DNA from 3 places in the Acidovorax sp. FG48 genome. Region 3 is predicted to be linked to each of the others. Evidence: predicted binding sites of a transcription regulator. Region 3 holds the regulator's gene; each other region holds the start of a gene.

Region 1 (5,509 bases), on a different contig from region 3:
CTGCGGGCCTTGCGTGGTGCCAGCTCAGCGGGTGTGTGGCAGCACCCAATCCTTCAACCGCCATGCACTGGATTGCGCTGGTGGGCCGTGCCGATCCGGGGCTTGCCAAATACCTCGAATGGCATGCGGCCAAGGCATTGGCTCCATTGGCCGAGCCCCGTCTGTCCTCACCTGACCGATATCCCGGCTCAGCGGCCCCAGCGACGACCAGCCCATCGCTCCAAAAACTGTTGACGCAAGCTGTGCGGGCCGGCAACGCGCAGGCCGGCAACGAACTGGGGCTGGAATTCATCGCCAGCGGCGATCTCGAACAGGCGATGGTCCAGTTTCAATCAGCGTCTGCAAAATCCGAGGCCGCCGCCGCCAACGCCCGCCTTCTGGCCCGCCGCATCCAGAGCGGTCCCAACGCCCGCACCCGATCAGCCCGCTACAGCGCTGCAGATTGGTACGCGGAGGCCCAGCGCTACCACCGCGGCGACGGCGTACCTGCCAACTACACCGAGGCCGTGCGCCTGTACCAGGTAGCAGCCAGCAGCGGCGACCCACAGGGCCGCAAGATGCTGGAGCTGATCTTCTCCAGACCCTTGCAAGGCGGCGCCATCGACGTCGCGTGGATGCAGCAGCTCGCCGGTCTTCACATCGGCACCAACGGCTCGCCCACCGGCACGACCACCGCAGCACCCACCAGCGGCTGGCAGCGCGAGCCAAGCCCGCTGTATGACCTGGTACCGCTGCAGTGGCGGACGCCGGGGCAAGTGTTGCGCCGTTAGGTTGGCCCAAAAGCTGGGGACAAACACCCAATACCCGCCCCGACACGAGCGCCCTCGAAACCTGTCCTGGGCCATGGACTCCAGCCGCACAGGTAGCGCCCCAAAAATCAGGAAATGGAATCCAACGGGCTTGTAGTGCTATTCGAAATTGACTTATCAGCTATCAATTAAGTAGCAATCACCGCAGGCAACAGCAACCCCTGCTGAGCCGCCACCGCCTCCCGCAAAAACGCCCACGTAGCCTGCATGCGGGCTACATGTTTATTGTCACCGGGCATGGACATCCAGAAGGTGCGCTGAAACCGTGCCACCCCGGGCAGCACGGGCACCAGGGACGGGTCTTGCGCTGCCACAAAGGCGGGCAGCACGGCCAGCCCCGCCCCCACCCGGGCGGCTTCGTACTGGGCCAGGATGCTCGTGCTGCGCAGCGCGAAATGCGCGGGGCGGTGCAGCTCGTCCAGGATTTGCAGCTCCTTGCTGAACAGCAGGTCGTCCACGTAGCTGATAAAGGTGTGGCCCCGCAGGTCGTCTGGAGTGTGGATGGGGGCATGGCGCTGCAGGTAGCTGCGCGCTCCATACAGTTGCAGCACGTAGTCGGTCAGCTTCACGACCACCACCGCGCCACGCGCCGGGCGCTCCAGCGAGATGACGATGTCCGCCTCGCGGCGCGACAGGTGCACCAGGCGGGGCAGCGCCAGCAGGTCCACCACCAGGCCGGGGTGGTCCAGCGCAAACCGGGCCAGCTGGGGCGCCAGGATCAGGTTGCCGAAGCCCTCGGTGGTGCCGATGCGCACCAGGCCGTGCAGGCCTTGGCGCACGCCGGGGGCGGCGTTTTCCACCGCCAGAAAGGCGGCTTCCATGGCCTCGACCTGGGGCAGCAGCGCGCGCCCGGCCTCGGTCAGCCGGTGGCCGCCGGCCTCGCGTGCAAACAGGGCGGAGCCCACCTGCTTTTCGAGCGCCTGCAGGCGGCGCGCCACCGTGGTGTGGTCCACGGCCAGGCGGCGCGCGGCCCCCACCAACGTGCCAGCGCGGGCCAGTTCCAGAAAGTAGCGCAGGTTGTCCCAGTCCATGGCGTCACCGGGCCCGCCGTGCAGCGCGTCCGTCCAGCGGCTCGCTGGGCGCACGGCTGAGCGCGTTGTTGCCCCGCACCAGCGTGCGCAGCATGTCCATGAACACCGCGCGCTGTTCGGGCGCGAGGGGTTCGAGCATGCGCTCCTGCGCGCGCAGCATGCCGGGCTCCACCTCTTCCAGCACACGCTGGCCTTCGGGCGTGAGGGTCAGCAGACGCACGCGGCGGTCTTCGGGGTGGGCATTGCGCTGCATCAGCCCGCGCGACTCCAGCCGGTCGATCACGCTGCCAATGGTGGAGGTGTCAAAACCAATGGTGCGCGCCAGCGTGCGCTGGTCGATGCCCGGCTCGCGCCCCACGGCATACAGCGCAGCGTATTGCACAGGGGTGATGCCCGTGGCCTGCGTCTCCTCCAGAAACACGGCCACCGCAATCTGCTGCAGGCGGCGGATATGGAAACCAGGGAGGTTGTCGATCTCTACGGACATGAATCTAGGGTTTCTACCGATCTTGATGCGGGTCATTTTAGGCCCTACACTAATCATCAGTATACTTTTGATGTGTACACGGCTTATTGATCCACGTCAGTGGCACAACGGATGGAGACAGCGGCAATGACAGTTTTGAACACTCCCACAGCACCCGTCCTGGTCGCTGGCGGAGGCATCGGTGGCGTGGCAGCAGCCCTGGCCCTGGCGCGCCAGGGCTATGCGGTCAAGGTGCTGGAGCAGGCTCCGCAGCTCGGCGAGATCGGAGCGGGCATCCAGCTGGGCCCCAACGCCTTTGCCGCGTTTGACGCCCTGGGCATTGGCGAGCTGGCGCGGACCCGCGCGGTCTACACCGACGAAATGGTGATGCATGACGCGCTGGACGAACGCCTGGTCGGCCGCATCCCCACGGGCGAGGCTTTTCGCCAGCGCTTTGGCAACCCGTACGCCGTGATCCACCGCGCGGACATCCACACCTCGTTGCTGGAAGGGGCCAAAGCGCACGGCAACATCGAGACACTGACCGGCACGCGCATCGAGCGCGTGGAGCAAGCCGGCGACACCGTCACCGTATACGACCAGCACGGCGTGGCACACCAGGGCCAGGCCCTGATTGGTGCGGATGGCGTGAAGTCCGTCGTGCGGCAGCAATACGTGGGTGACGCCGCCCGCGTGTCGGGCCATGTGGTGTACCGCGCCGTGGTGGAGAAGAACGACTTCCCCGAAGACCTGCGCTGGAACGCTGCCAGCATCTGGGTCGGCCCCAACTACCACCTGGTGCACTACCCGCTGCGTGGCGGCGAGCAGTACAACGTGGTCGTGACCTTCCACAGCCGCGAACAAGAGGAATGGGGCGTGCGCGAGGGCAGCCGCGAAGAGGTGCAGAGCTACTACCGCGACTGCTGCCCACGCGCCCACCAACTGATCGACATGCCCAAGAGCTGGAAACGCTGGGCCACCGCCGACCGCGAGCCCATCGGCCAGTGGACCTTTGGCCGCGCCACCTTGCTGGGCGATGCCGCCCACCCCACCCTGCAGTACCTGGCCCAGGGCGCCTGCATGGCGCTGGAAGACGCGGTGACGCTGGGCGAGGCCCTCAAGCGCTGCCACCAAGACTTCCCCCAGGCACTGTCGCTGTACGAGCGCTCCCGCATCGCCCGCACGGCACGCGTGGTGCTGTCGGCACGCGAAATGGGCCGCATCTTCCACGCCCAGGGCGTGGAGCGCCTGGTGCGCAACGACCTCTGGAAAGGCCGCAGCCCCGAGCGTTTTTACGACGCGATGGAGTGGCTGTATGCCTGGAAGGTCGACAACTGCCTGGCCGACTGAGCCAGCCGTGCGCCCTGCCCCATCGATCTTCCCCCCTCCCCCACATTCAACCCAAGGAATTCCCATGAGCGCGATGGATCCCGTACTGTCCCCCGTTCGCCTGACCGCCGTGGCGGCCCATGGCCAGCCCGAGCCCACCCCCGCGCTGGAACAGCTGTACCGCGGCTTTGAGCAGGAAATGCTGGTGCCGCTGTGGACGCAGATCGGCGACCTGATGCCCCCGCATCCGCAGAGCAAGGCCAGCGCCCACCTGTGGCGGTGGGACCGGCTGGTGCCGCTGGCCGATGAAGCCGGCCGCATCGTGCCCGTGGGGCGCGGGGGCGAGCGCCGGGCCATCGCCCTGGCCAACCCATCCCTGGGCGGCAGACCATTTGCCACACCCACGCTGTGGGCGGCCATCCAGTACCTGATGCCAGGCGAGGACGCGCCCGAACACCGCCACACACAGCACGCGTTCCGCTTCATCGTGGAGGGCGAAGGTGTGTGGACCGTGGTCAACGGCGACTCGGTGCGCATGTCGCGCGGCGACTTCCTGCCCCAGGGCGGGTGGAACTGGCACGCCCACCACAACGCGGCCGACAAGCCCATGGCCTGGATCGACGGGCTGGACATTCCGTTCGCCTACTTCACCGAGTCCCAGTTCTTCGAGGTGGGGCGCGACGCCATCAGCCCGGCAGAGCGGATCACGCCCATGCTCTCACGCTCCGAACGACTGTGGGCGCATCCGGGCCTGCGCCCGGTGTCGCAACTGCAGGACCAGCCCGTCACCCCCATGCTGGCCTACCGCTGGGTGGACACCGACAAGGCCCTCAACGAACAACTGGCGCTGGAAGCCGAGGGCCACCCCGCCACGCTGAGCCCCGGCCACGCTGCCGTGCGCTACACCAACCCCACCAATGGCCGCGACGTGCTGCCCACCATCCGCTGCGAGATGCACCGCGTGCGCAGCGGCGCCACCACCCGCACGCGCCGCGAGGTGGGTTCGTCCGTGTTCCAGGTGTTTGACGGCCAGGGCACCGTGAAGGTGGGAGACCACCAGTGGCAGGTGCGCCGTGGGGACATGTTTGTGGTGCCGTCCTGGCAACCCTTCACGGCCCAGTGCGATGCCAGCCAGCCCTCGCTGGATCTGTTCCGCTTCAGCGACACACCGATTTTTGAGGCCGTGCATGCCTGGCGCGAGCAGGTAGAGCCCGCGTAACCACAACCCCGTCCCATTCGTTCCTTGCAGCGTCTGCCCGCCCTCGCGGGTCGGCCCTGCACTCCTCTTTGACCAGAAGCCCCGATGACTGCTACCTCTTACCTCTGGACCCCACCGCCTGTTCAATCGCTGCCAGTGCGCGGCAGCGCGCAGCGCCTGCCCATCCACCGCCTGTTCTTTGTGGGCCGCAACTACCACGCGCATGCCGTCGAAATGGGCCGCCCCGTGGACAAGAGCGTGGAGCGCCCCTTCTACTTCACCAAGGCCCCCCAGACGCTGACCGAATCTGGCGCCACCGTGGTCTACCCGCCCGAGACGCAGAACTACCACTTCGAGATGGAACTGGTCGTGGCGATTGGCAAGGCCGGGTTCCGCATCCCAGCCGAGCAGGCGCATGAGTACATCTACGGCTACGCCTGCGGCCTGGATATGACCCGCCGCGACCTGCAACTGGTGGCGCGCGACAAAGGCCGCCCCTGGGACCTGGGCAAAGACGTGGAGCAATCCTCCGTGGCGAGCGAGGTGGTGCCCATGCCGGGCCAGGTGATCGAGTTCGGAGTGATCGAGCTGTCGGTCAACGGCGCGGTCAAGCAGCAGTCCAACGTGGACAAGCTGATCTGGAACATCCGCGAGATCATTGCCGACCTCTCCCTGT
Region 2 (5,509 bases), on a different contig from region 3:
CGCGAGCAGGGCATTGACCTGCAATGGACCACCGTGCGCGGCCTCTACATGGCTGCCAGCGTGCCGGACGCGGCTGCCCACGCCTGGACGACCGCCCTGCAGGAAGCCCAGGCGGCGCCCGGATATGCCGCGTTGTGCGCCCGCCATGGGCTGTACCCCTTCGCGCTGAGTGGCCCAGCCCTGGACGACTATGTGCAGCGCAGCCTGGCCGACTATCGCCGCCTGGCGCAGGATCTGGGGCTGCGGTCCTGGCCGCGTTGAAGCGGCCAGCGGGCCGGGTCGGCCGATGCCCATGAGTCCAGCCCCAATGAACGAACTGCCTGCAACGCAGTCATCCACCCAGCCGACACATACTGACTGGGAATCAGCGGCTTATGCCCAAAGAACAGCCCATGTGACATGGGATCGGACCAGACTGTGAAGATGCCTGATCACTTCTCCAGCCACCACTGAATCACCACCTTGGCCAGAAACCCCAAAAAGCCCACGCCCAGGCCCAGGAAGATCACGAACGTGCCAAAGCGCCCGGCCTTCGATTCCCAAGCCAGCTGCCCGATGATGAACAGCATGTAGGCAATGAACGCCCCCACCCCGTAGGTGAGGAAGAAGCCCGAGATCTGCGCCTCGGTAAATCCAAAAATCACGATGTCCCTCCTGGCCGACGCATAGAGGCATTCGGTACAGCGGGGGCCACCAAGTCACGCTCGGGCAGGCTGGATGCATCCACTAGGTCGCGGTAGGCATGCCAGCTGGCGTGGCCCAGCATGGGCATCACAGCGATCAGGCCCAGCAGCAGCGAGCCCAGGCCCAGCAAGGTAAAGCCCAGAATGATGGCGGCCCAAAATGCCATCGGCAGCGGGTTGGTGATGACCGCCTGCCAGCCGGTGAGAACGGCCTGCAGCAGCGTGGCGCGGCGGTCCAGCAGCAGCGGCATGGCCACCACGCTGGACGCAAAAATGGGCGCGGCCATCAGGCTGCCCAGCGCCAGCCAGATTTCAAACAACCAGCCGTCACGCGCCATGACCACATGGCGCAGAAAATCGAGCGGCGTCTCGATGGGCACGGGCGCCAGCAAGGTGATGAGCGCCGCCGAGGTCATGACCCAGCCCGAGGCGGCCAGCGCCAGCAGGGCCCCGAACTGCAGCATGCACCAGTAGTCGCTGCCCCATTTGTTCACATGGCTGTTCTGCCAGTTGAGCCAGGTCTTGAGCACCACGCCCAGGTTGGCGGCCTCGCCACGCTCCAGCGCGCGGCTCAGCGCGTACAGGCTGGTGGCCAGCACCGGTGCCACCACCAGAAACCCCGACAGCGCACCCGCCAGCAGCCAGAAGCGGTGGTGTGCCACCGCAAAGATGGCGGCGCCAAATAGGGTGAGCGCCAGGCCATGCGCAAAACTGATCCAGCCCGCCCGTGCCATGTCGCGCCAGGCCAGCACCAGCCAGGTCATGGGCTGCATCAGGCCGATGGTGCGGATGGCAGGTAATGGTGGGGGAGTACGGGGCATGGTAAGAGGGGTCGCTGAGCGACGATGGAGTGTGACCTGATCGGGCCGCAGCTTCAACCGCCGCGCGCCCAAACCTTGACCTGAGGCAAGAAACCGAACCCTGTAGAACCCGTCAGGCCAACAGCCGGCAAAGCGCGGTAAGGCTGTCCACCGTGGCATGGGGCGGTGTGTCGTCGTGCGGCCAGGGGTGGTTGGCACTGTTGATCCACACCGCCTGCATGCCCGCGTTCAGCGCGCCCTGCGCATCCAGCGTGGCGTCGTCGCCCACGTGCAGCACCTCGTGGGGCAGCACATCCACAGCCGTGGCGGCCGCATGGAAGATGCGCACATCGGGTTTGGCGATGCCAAAGTCCGACGCGCTGATGCTGTGGCGAAAGTAGTGGCCGATGCCGATGCGGTGGATATCGGCATTGCCGTTGGACACCGCCACCACCGGGTAGCGCGCTGACAAGAAAGCCAGCGTGTCGTGCGCATCGTCAAACAGCTCCACCCGCTGCCGCTCGGCAAAGAACAAATCAAACGCCGGTTCGGCCAGCGCGGGCTCGTCACCGGCCTGCGTCAGCGCCAGCCGGATGGACTCGCGCCGCAGCGCGCTCAGGTCGCCCTTCAGGTCGGGGCGCAGGGTCACCATCTGGTTGCGGATCGCGCGCAGCGCCTCAGTGTCCGAGAACAATGCTGCCGTGGCGGGCGCGTGGTGGGTCAGCCAGTCCAGCAGCACACTTTCGGCCCGCGTGATGGTGGGCCAGATGGGCCAGAGCGTGTCGTCCAGATCAATGGAGATGGCGCGGATGCGGGAGGTGTCCAGAGAGGGGTTTGGCACAGGGCGCACCTGAAGGATGAAGGCGAAAAAAGAGGCCCTGGCGATGCACCGGGGCGAGGGCCACAAAGCATACCGCAGGCCCTAGGGACCCTCTGCACAAATCAGCGCGCCGTGTGCATCAGCGGGCTCGGGCGGTCTGCCGCGTTGCAAATACTCGCAATAGCTACGGCTATTGCTGCGTTTTGCGCCTTGCAGCCCCTCCCGATCCGCTGCGCCCACTTGGCCAGCGAGATTCGTGCAGAGGGTCCCCGGGGATGCAGCGCGTTCAGTCTGCGGATGCAGCGCCCGCAGGCCCCAACGACGATCCGCGCACCACCAGCAAGCCCGGCAGCAGGCTCTCGCGTGCAGGGCCTTCCAGGCCGTTGATGCGCTCCAGCAGGCACTGCGCGGCGCGTTGCCCGATGGCATCGGTGGGCTGTGCCACAGCGCTCAGGCCGGGCCGGATCAGCGACGCCCACTCAGGGTCGTCAAAGCCCACAAAGCCCAGCTGTTGTCCAAAAGTCCACCCCATGCGCGAGACGGCTGCAGCCACCCGCAGCGTGACCACTGAATTGCCCGCCACCACAGCGCAGCGCTCGCCGGGCCGGGCCTGCCGAAGCAGATCGGTGAGTGCCTGGTCCAGCACCTCATCGCCCTGCTCCGCCGCTAGCTCCAGCACCGTGCCGCGCACCGCCGAGCGTTTGGACGACACCAGCGCACGGAAGGCCTCTGTGCGCTCGATGCGGGAACTCACGCCCAGCAAGGGCTGGGTGATGTAGAGCAGACGCTGCCAGCCTTGCTGCTGCAGGTGGGCACAGGCTTCGCGCATGGCGCCCTGGTTGTCCAGCGAGACGAAGTCTGCGGCCAGCCCGGCGTGGCGCCGATCCACCAGCACGGCGGGTTTGCCGTGCAAGGTGTTCACATCCGCCTGCCCCTCGCCCTGCCCCAGGGTGTTGAGGATGAAACCGTCCACCTGGTAGCTGGCCAGCGCGTCGATGGCCGCGCGCTCGCGCTCGCGGTCATTGCCCAGGTTGAACAGCATGACCAGGTAGCCCGCGTCCTGGCAGGCTTTCTCGGCGCCCCGCAACACGGCCACCGAATAGGGGTTGGTGATGTCGGCCACCACCAGGCCAATCAGGCGCGAGCGGCCGTGGCTCAGCGCCTGGGCCATGGGGCTGGGCACGTAGGCCAGCTTGGCGATGGCGGCCTCAACCCGCGCCGCAATGTCGGGGCTGAGCAGGCGTTCACGGTGGTTGAAGTAGCGCGACACCGTGGCCTTGGACACCCCGGCCTCAGCCGCCACATCGGCAATGGTGGGGCGGGCGCGGGGCGTGGCGGAGGATGCGGGTGTCGGCGGGCTCATGCGGGTACGGGGTTGTACACAGCGGCGGGCCGTTCGCCCGCCAGAGCCTGCAGCAGGTTGGTGGTGGCCAGCGCCGCCATGGCATGGCGCGTGTTGTGCGTGGCCGAGCCGATGTGGGGCAGCGGCGTCACGCGCGGGTGGGTGCGCAGGGGCGACGCCAGCGGCAGCGGCTCGGTGGCAAATACATCGAGCCCCGCAGCGCGCAGCGGGCCGTAGTCCAGCGCGTGCAGCAGGTCTTGCTCGACCACGGTGGCGCCCCGGCCGCCGTTGATGAAGATGGCGCCGGGCTTCATGGCCGCAAACAGTTCGGCGTTGACCATGCCCCGCGTGCTGTCGGACAAGGGCAACATGGCCACCACAAAGTCCGATTGCGCCAGCAACGCGGGCAGCGGCGTGTGGATGGCCTTGCCCTGCAATTCAGGAGCCTGGGTGGCGAGGTCCACCGGGCGGCGGGCGTGGTACGTCACGGGCATGCCAAACCCCAGTGCGGCGCGGCGCGCCACCGCCTGGCCAATGCGGCCAAATCCGAGCAGGCCCAGCGTCTTGCCATGCACATCGCTACCAAACAGGTCTTCTCCAATGTTCTTCGTCCACCGGCCCTCGCGCACCAGCTGCGACAGCTCCACCAGCCTGCGGCTGGTGGCCATGAGGAGGGCGAACACCGAGTCTGCCACCGTTTCGTCGAGCACTCCGGGGGTGTGGCACAGCATGATGCCGCGCGCCTGCAGCACGTCCAGCGCGTAGTTGTCCACGCCCACCGAAATGCTGGACACCACCTGCAGCTGGGGCGCACGCGCCAGCACGGCGGCATCGATGGGAAAGCTGGAGCCGATGAGCCCGTGCGCCTGCGCCAGCGCGGCATCGAATCGCGCGCGTTCACCGGGCTTGCGCGGGTCGGCCACGGTCACGTCGTGCATGGCGGTCAACCGCGCCAACTGGTCGGGCGGCAGCTCGCGAAACACCAGCACCTGCTTGCGCGCTGGGTTTGTGGTGCTGTCTGTTGAAGGTAGCGTCAGGCTCACAGGCCCGCCTCCTGCAGTTGTGCGCGGGTGGGAAGCCCCTCGGTGTCGCCCAGCACCTGCACGGCGCGGGCACCAATCCAGGCGCCACGGCGCACAGCGGCGGGCACGGGCAGGCCTTCCAGCAGGGCGCTGATCACGCCCACCGCAAAGCCGTCGCCCGCGCCCACGGTGTCCACCACCTGGGCCACGGGCACGCCGGGCACGCGGCCGGTGCCAGCCACGTCGCTGTCGTAGTAAGCGCCCTCGGGGCCGAGCTTGACGACCACCAGCTTGGCGCCCCGCTCACGGTAAAAGCGCGCCACGCCCTCGGGGGTGGTTTCGCCGGTCAAAAACACGCCCTCCTCCATGCCCGGCAGCACCCAGTCGGCGTAGGTGGCCAGGGTGTTGATCCAGTGGCGCATGGTCTCGGGCGACGACCACAGCGTGGGGCGCAGGTTGGGGTCGAACGAGATGGTGCGGCCTGCGGCGCGCATCACCTCCAGCGTGCGGATGGCGGCCTGCAGGCTGGTGTCGGAGATGGCGGCAAACACGCCCGTGGCATGCAGGTGGCGCGCAGAACGCAGCCAGGGCTCGTCCACATCGGCGGGCCCCATCTGGCTGGCGGCGGAGCCCTTGCGGTGGTACTCCACCTGCGGGTCGCGGCCATCGGTCACGCGCTCCTTGAACTGGAAGCCCGTGCGCTGTGTGGCATCACACACAACGTGCGAGCAATCGATGCCTTCGCCCTGCATGGCGGCCAGCAGCGCGCGGCCCATCGAATCGGTGCCCAGGCGGCTGACCCAGCCCACCTTCAGGCCCAGGCGCGCCAGGCCAATGGCCAC
Region 3 (5,509 bases):
GTCCGGGTGCTCGGAAACCGTGCGCTCCATGGACTGGTACTGACGGGTGGCTTCTGAGAAACGCTGATTGCAGGCGGCCAAGGCCCGGTTTTGTGCTTCCAGCAGCTCACGGCGACGCTGTGCCTCGGGGTCTACGACAGTGGCCGTCCCAGGCCCGGGCGCATCCAGGCCGTTGGGCGGTGGGGCTGTCATCTCGGGCACGCTCCAGGCAGCAGGCACCAGCTCCTGCAGTTCTGGATCGCTCTTTTTGGGGACGTAACGTACCTCGGTCAACCCCAGCTCGCGCAAGGTGGCGATCTGTTCCGACGACGCCACCCGGAAACTGCTGGTCGGGAACGGATGGTGCATCCAGCCCACGTCGAGCTGGATGTACATGCCGACACGCAATTGGCTGATGTCGATGAGGATGGATGAGTTCACGTCAGGCGCACGATACATGGCGACATCAATGCCACCAATAGTTACGCAGATTATCACCAGTTCCAGTGACGTGGCGAAGAACCGGCAGACCGCGCGGCGATCCGGCAACACTTGGCAGAAATCGGGCCTGACTGGAGCACCGCAATACCTTGGGCTGAGGCATCGCCCCGCTTGGAACCAGCGGGCGATTGGCGGTGACAGGACAAATCAGCGCCGCCCGCTCAGCGGCACCAGAGCGATGGCTTGTAAATGAGATCCATCCACAACGCCCAGGCAGCGACCGCGCACAGCATGGCGCCTGCGGCCCTCGTGCCCCACTGAGCCCGTGCGAGATTCAGGCGGTTGCGAAGGCTGCTCCAAGCCCAGGGGCCACCCACCAGCCAGACCCCGCTGCCCACGGCAAACAGGGCCATGGTCAGGGCCCCCTCCAGCGCCCCTCCACTGAGCGCCGCGACCAACAGGGCCGAGTAGAGCAACCCGCAAGGCATCAGGGCCCACAGAACCCCGGCCGCCATCACGCCGCCTGGCGCCCCGACCAGCGGTCGAACACGCGCCCATACGGAGCGGCCCGCCTGCTCCACCCAGGCAGGCTGCCGGGACTGCACCATCATCATGAGCCCCCAGGCCATGACTGCCACGTGCATCAGCGTCCAGGCGGGACGCAACGCGGTGGTCTGCTGGGTCAGCCATGCCAGACTGTCCATGGCCAAGGCCGCCAATGCACCGGCACTGGCATATCCCACCAGGCGCCCCAAATGAAAGGCCACGGTACGCTGGAGCGCACCGCCACGCGGCGCCCAGCGCACCACCTGCTCAGCACTGTCCTCCGCCGGTGGCGCGCCGCCCTGCCCCACGAGTGCTCCGCAAGGCGCGGAGCACATGGCCAGGCAGTGGGACCCGCCAGCGAGTCCCATGAGCAAAGCAGTCCAGCCGACCGTGGCAAGCATAGGTATCAGATGATGCGCGAAAACCGGGCGCGGTTGCGGTCTGCCTGCAGATAGCGGTCAAAAACCATGGCGATGCCCCGCACGAAGAACCAACCGGTCGCGGTCACTTCAATGCCCTCAGGCCCAACGCGCACCAGCCCTTGCTCCTGCATGCCCTCCAATTGGGCCAACTCCGCCGCGAAATACTGACGGAAGTCGATCAGCCACGCCTGCTCCATCGGCTCGAACAGCAGTTCCCCTTGGCACATCAGGGCCATGATGGCCGCACGGCGTACCAGGTCGTCGCGCGTGAGCGCCAACCCGCGCACTACGGGCAACCGCCCTTGGTCCAGGAAGTCGTAGTACTCATCCAGCGTCTTGGAGTTCTGGCTGTAGGTTGCCCCCACACGGCCAATGGCCGATACGCCCAAGCCGATCAAATCGCAGTCCGGCTGCGTGCTATAGCCCTGGAAGTTGCGGTGCAGGCGCCCCTGGCGCTTGGCCACGGCCAGGGCGTCGGTGGGCAGCGCAAAGTGGTCCATGCCCACGTACACGTATCCAGCATCCATGAAGGCATCGAGCGAGCGCGACAACATGGAAAGCTTGCTCGCGCCCGTGGGCAACTCCGCAGAGATGATGCGGCGCTGTGGCTTGAAACGCTCTGGCAGGTGCGCGTAGGCATACAGCGCGATGCGGTCAGGCCGCAGTTGTGCCACCTGGGCCAGCGTGCGGTCAAAAGACTCGGGCGTCTGGCGCGGCAGGCCGTAGATCAAATCCACATTCACCGAGTCAAAGCCCAACGAACGCGCAGATTCGACCAGCGCAAACACCTGCTCGGCAGGCTGGATGCGGTGCACAGCCTTCTGCACTTCGGCATCAAAGTCCTGTACGCCAAAACTCAGCCGGTTAAAACCCAGCTCAGCCAACAGTGCAAGACGCTCTGCATTAACGGTGCGGGGGTCCACCTCGATCGAGTATTCCCCCCCAGGCGCGAGCGTGAAGCTGCGCTTGAGCATGGCCATCAGCTCTCTCAGGCCCGAATCGGAGAGGAAGGTGGGTGTGCCTCCCCCCAGGTGCAGTTGACTCACCACCTGTCCTACGCCACAGTGCGCGGTGTGCAGGTCGATCTCGCGGCTCAGGTAGCGCAAGTAGACCTCGGCGCGGTCATGGTGCTTGGTGATGATCTTGTTGCAGGCGCAGTAGTAACACAGGGATTCGCAAAACGGGATGTGCACGTACAGGGACAGCGGCATGGCCTTGGCCAGCGTGCCCGAGCGGCGCTGTTGCAGCGCCAGCACATAGTCTTCCTGACCAAACGCCTCCACGAAACGGTCGGCCGTTGGATAGGATGTATAGCGGGGCCCTGGCACGTCAAAGCGGCGCAGAAGGTCTGGCGAAACAGCAGTCATGGGGAAATTTCCTTGCGTACACCTTGACTGTGCCGTAGGCTCTGGGACATGTCCTTGACCTGCATCAAGTGAACCCGCAAGCGATACAGCGACAATTTGATGAAGGTCAGCCGCTTGCCCGCGCTCTGTATTCAGGTTCGTGTACGGCAAGCGCGATATGCTTGACCGCTAACCCAAGCCCATGTGTCTATGAACCCGCTCACCATCAAAGTCGCCTGCTCCAACTGCAACCTTCGCGAGCTGTGCATGCCCGTGGGCTTGAACGAAGAGCAACTGCAGCGCATTGACGAGGTCGTTGCTGTCCGCCGCAAGGTCAAGCGCGGCGGCACGCTGTTTCGCAATGGCGAGTCCTTCACGTCCCTGTATGCCATCCGCACCGGTTTTTTCAAGACCTGTGTAGCCACCGAAGACGGTCGCGACCAGGTCACGGGCTTCCAGATGGCGGGCGAGATCATCGGGCTGGACGGCATCGTGAATGACCACCACACCTGTGACGCAGTGGCCCTGGAAGATGCCGAGGTCTGCGTCATGCCTTTCGACCGCATCGAAGAACTCTCCCGCGAAGTCACGGCCCTGCAGCACCACGTGCACAAGATCATGAGCCGCGAGATCGTGCGCGAACATGGTGTGATGCTGCTGCTGGGCAGCATGCGTGCCGAGGAGCGCCTGGCGGCCTTCTTGCTCAACCTGGTGCAGCGCCTGCATGCACGGGGTTTCTCGCAATCAGAACTGGTGCTGCGCATGACGCGCGAAGAGATCGGAAGCTACCTGGGCCTCAAACTTGAAACAGTGAGCCGCACCTTCTCCAAGTTTGTGGAAGAAGGCATCGTGGAAGTCAAACAGCGCCATGTGCGCATCCTCGACACCGATGCCCTGCGACGCATTGTGAACAGCCAGCAGACCTGCCACTGATTACGGCCCCTCGTCGGCTGAGAGTCGGGGCCGTACCAAAGTCCGCCGGTCCCTTTTAAAACGGCATGCAGCGCATGTCCGCATGAACCGGCGAAAAAGGCTCAGGAGCAAGACGACGATGTCTTGCGGCAATCGTCAGGGCGCTCCCCGTCGGGCACGGGACAGCGGTTGACCTCAAACGGGGACATGGACAGTAGCGTGGTCAATGCGCTGGTGGCCATGGTGATGGCCCAGAACACAAAAAATGCGAGGGTGTACACCCCCTGCCTCGACAGCGCCAGAGGCTGCCCGAACCAGTGCAGGTCCTGGGGGTCCACCATGGCAAAAACCAGCATCTCCAGCACACCCGCCATCAAAAAGGCGGGCCATGCAATCCACATCAGGCGTTGCGTCCACATATAGGTTCTGTCTCCTGGTGCTGCCGGGGTCGCCAGGGTGTGCGACCCTGGGGTTTCAGCGTGGTTGGTCTTGCACAGGGGTGGCCGCATGGTTGCGGGCCTTGAGGGCCGGCGCCAGACTCTTTTCCGGCGCCACCAGTGCCTTGTTGATTTCGATGCCTTGGCGGTAGTAGTCCTCCGCCACCACGGGGTCGGGCCGCGAAATCGCCAGCCACAGCGTCACAAAGCCCGCCACGATCACGATCAGAGGCCCGGCAATCACCAGCCACACATGGCCAAACTTCCACCAGGGTACGGTTGCCGCCGGGGTTGCAATGGCAGGGTTTGAAGACATGGTGCTTTACTCCTCAACAATATCGGTCAAAGTGCGGCCCTGAAGGGCCCCACCGGAATACCGCTCAGCGCGGTACAAGGAACACGGATTTCTCCGTGACATGGGCCGCTGCTCCTACGGCCTGCACATCAAACTGAACGGCGTGCGATCCGGGCGTGGCGGAACCATAAGGAATCTGCAACCGCACGGCCACCCAGCGAGACTCTGCCGCGCCAATGTCCACTTCAGCCTCGGAAGCCACTTCGAGCCCCTCCAGGCCCCGCGCACTGATGCGATAACGCTGCTCGCCCTCGGTGGCATTCATGATCTGCAGCCGGTAAATGTTCTCCAGCTTGCCACCTGCCACGATGCGCGAGAGCGCAGCGCGGTCCCGCACCACATCCACCTTCAGCGGCGTGCGCACCACCAGGCTGGCCAACATGGCCACGCAAAGGGTGACCAGCACAGCGCTGTAGATCAGCACGCGGGGGCGCAGCACGCGGCGCAACATCTGCGACTGGGTCCAGTGCTTGGCCACGCCGTTCTGGGTCGAATAGCGGATGAGCCCACGCGGGTACTGCATCTTGTCCATCACGGTGTTGCAGGCGTCCACACACAGGCCACAGCCGATGCATTCGTACTGCAAGCCCTTGCGGATGTCGATGCCCACGGGACAGACCTGCACACACAGCGAGCAGTCAATGCAATCGCCCAGCCCCTGGGCTTTGTAGTCGATGTTCTTCTTGCGCGGACCACGCTGCTCGCCACGTTCAGGGTCGTAGGTAACGATCAGCGTATCTTTATCAAACATCGCGCTTTGAAAGCGCGCATAAGGGCACATGTACTTGCAGACCTGCTCGCGCATGAAGCCCGCATTGCCATAGGTGGCAAAACCGTAGAACAGCACCCAGAAAATCTGCCAGCTGCCCTGGAACGCCAGCAGCTCGCTGCCCAGCTCTCGAATGGGGACGAAGTACCCCACAAAAGTAAACCCGGTCCACAGGGCCACCGCGATCCACACCACTTGCTTGAAAAACTTCTTGCGGATCTTCTCGAACGTCCAGGGGCCGTTGTCCAGGCGGAGCCGGGCACTGCGATCGCCTTCGATCTTGTGCTCGATCCACATGAACA

What was found. Region 3 encodes FNR, which switches genes on or off when oxygen is low (the NO sensors DNR and NnrR bind a similar motif). Its sites were predicted from a motif close to TTGATNNNNATCAA; they were not measured.
Region 1: the regulator FNR is predicted to act here: its motif matches at 2,414-2,427, upstream of ACODSU_RS03445 (3-hydroxybenzoate 6-monooxygenase).
Region 2: the regulator FNR is predicted to act here: its motif matches at 1,580-1,593, upstream of ACODSU_RS21240 (DUF2189 domain-containing protein).

The regions. Positions count from the first base shown of each region.
Region 1 is NZ_JBMDJH010000002.1:102,267-107,775, reverse strand. It holds gene ACODSU_RS03460 (SEL1-like repeat protein) at 1-770, shown strand, start outside; gene ACODSU_RS03455 (LysR family transcriptional regulator) at 938-1,840, opposite strand; gene ACODSU_RS03450 (MarR family winged helix-turn-helix transcriptional regulator) at 1,845-2,327, opposite strand; gene ACODSU_RS03445 (3-hydroxybenzoate 6-monooxygenase) at 2,454-3,656, shown strand; gene ACODSU_RS03440 (cupin domain-containing protein) at 3,721-4,854, shown strand; gene ACODSU_RS03435 (fumarylacetoacetate hydrolase family protein) at 4,939-5,509, shown strand, end outside.
Region 2 is NZ_JBMDJH010000020.1:61,819-67,327, reverse strand. It holds gene ACODSU_RS21250 (tripartite tricarboxylate transporter substrate-binding protein) at 1-261, shown strand, start outside; gene ACODSU_RS21245 (DUF2788 domain-containing protein) at 432-644, opposite strand; gene ACODSU_RS21240 (DUF2189 domain-containing protein) at 641-1,504, opposite strand; gene ACODSU_RS21235 (HAD-IA family hydrolase) at 1,617-2,324, opposite strand; gene ACODSU_RS21230 (LacI family DNA-binding transcriptional regulator) at 2,590-3,666, opposite strand; gene ACODSU_RS21225 (2-hydroxyacid dehydrogenase) at 3,663-4,688, opposite strand; gene ACODSU_RS21220 (sugar kinase) at 4,685-5,509, opposite strand, start outside.
Region 3 is NZ_JBMDJH010000006.1:37,530-43,038, reverse strand. It holds gene ACODSU_RS10615 (cyclic di-GMP phosphodiesterase) at 1-438, opposite strand, end outside; gene ACODSU_RS10610 (sulfite exporter TauE/SafE family protein) at 642-1,367, opposite strand; gene hemN (oxygen-independent coproporphyrinogen III oxidase) at 1,373-2,755, opposite strand; gene fnr (fumarate/nitrate reduction transcriptional regulator Fnr) at 2,945-3,667, shown strand; gene ACODSU_RS10595 (hypothetical protein) at 3,769-4,065, opposite strand; gene ACODSU_RS10590 (FixH family protein) at 4,121-4,399, opposite strand; gene ccoG (cytochrome c oxidase accessory protein CcoG) at 4,464-5,509, opposite strand, start outside.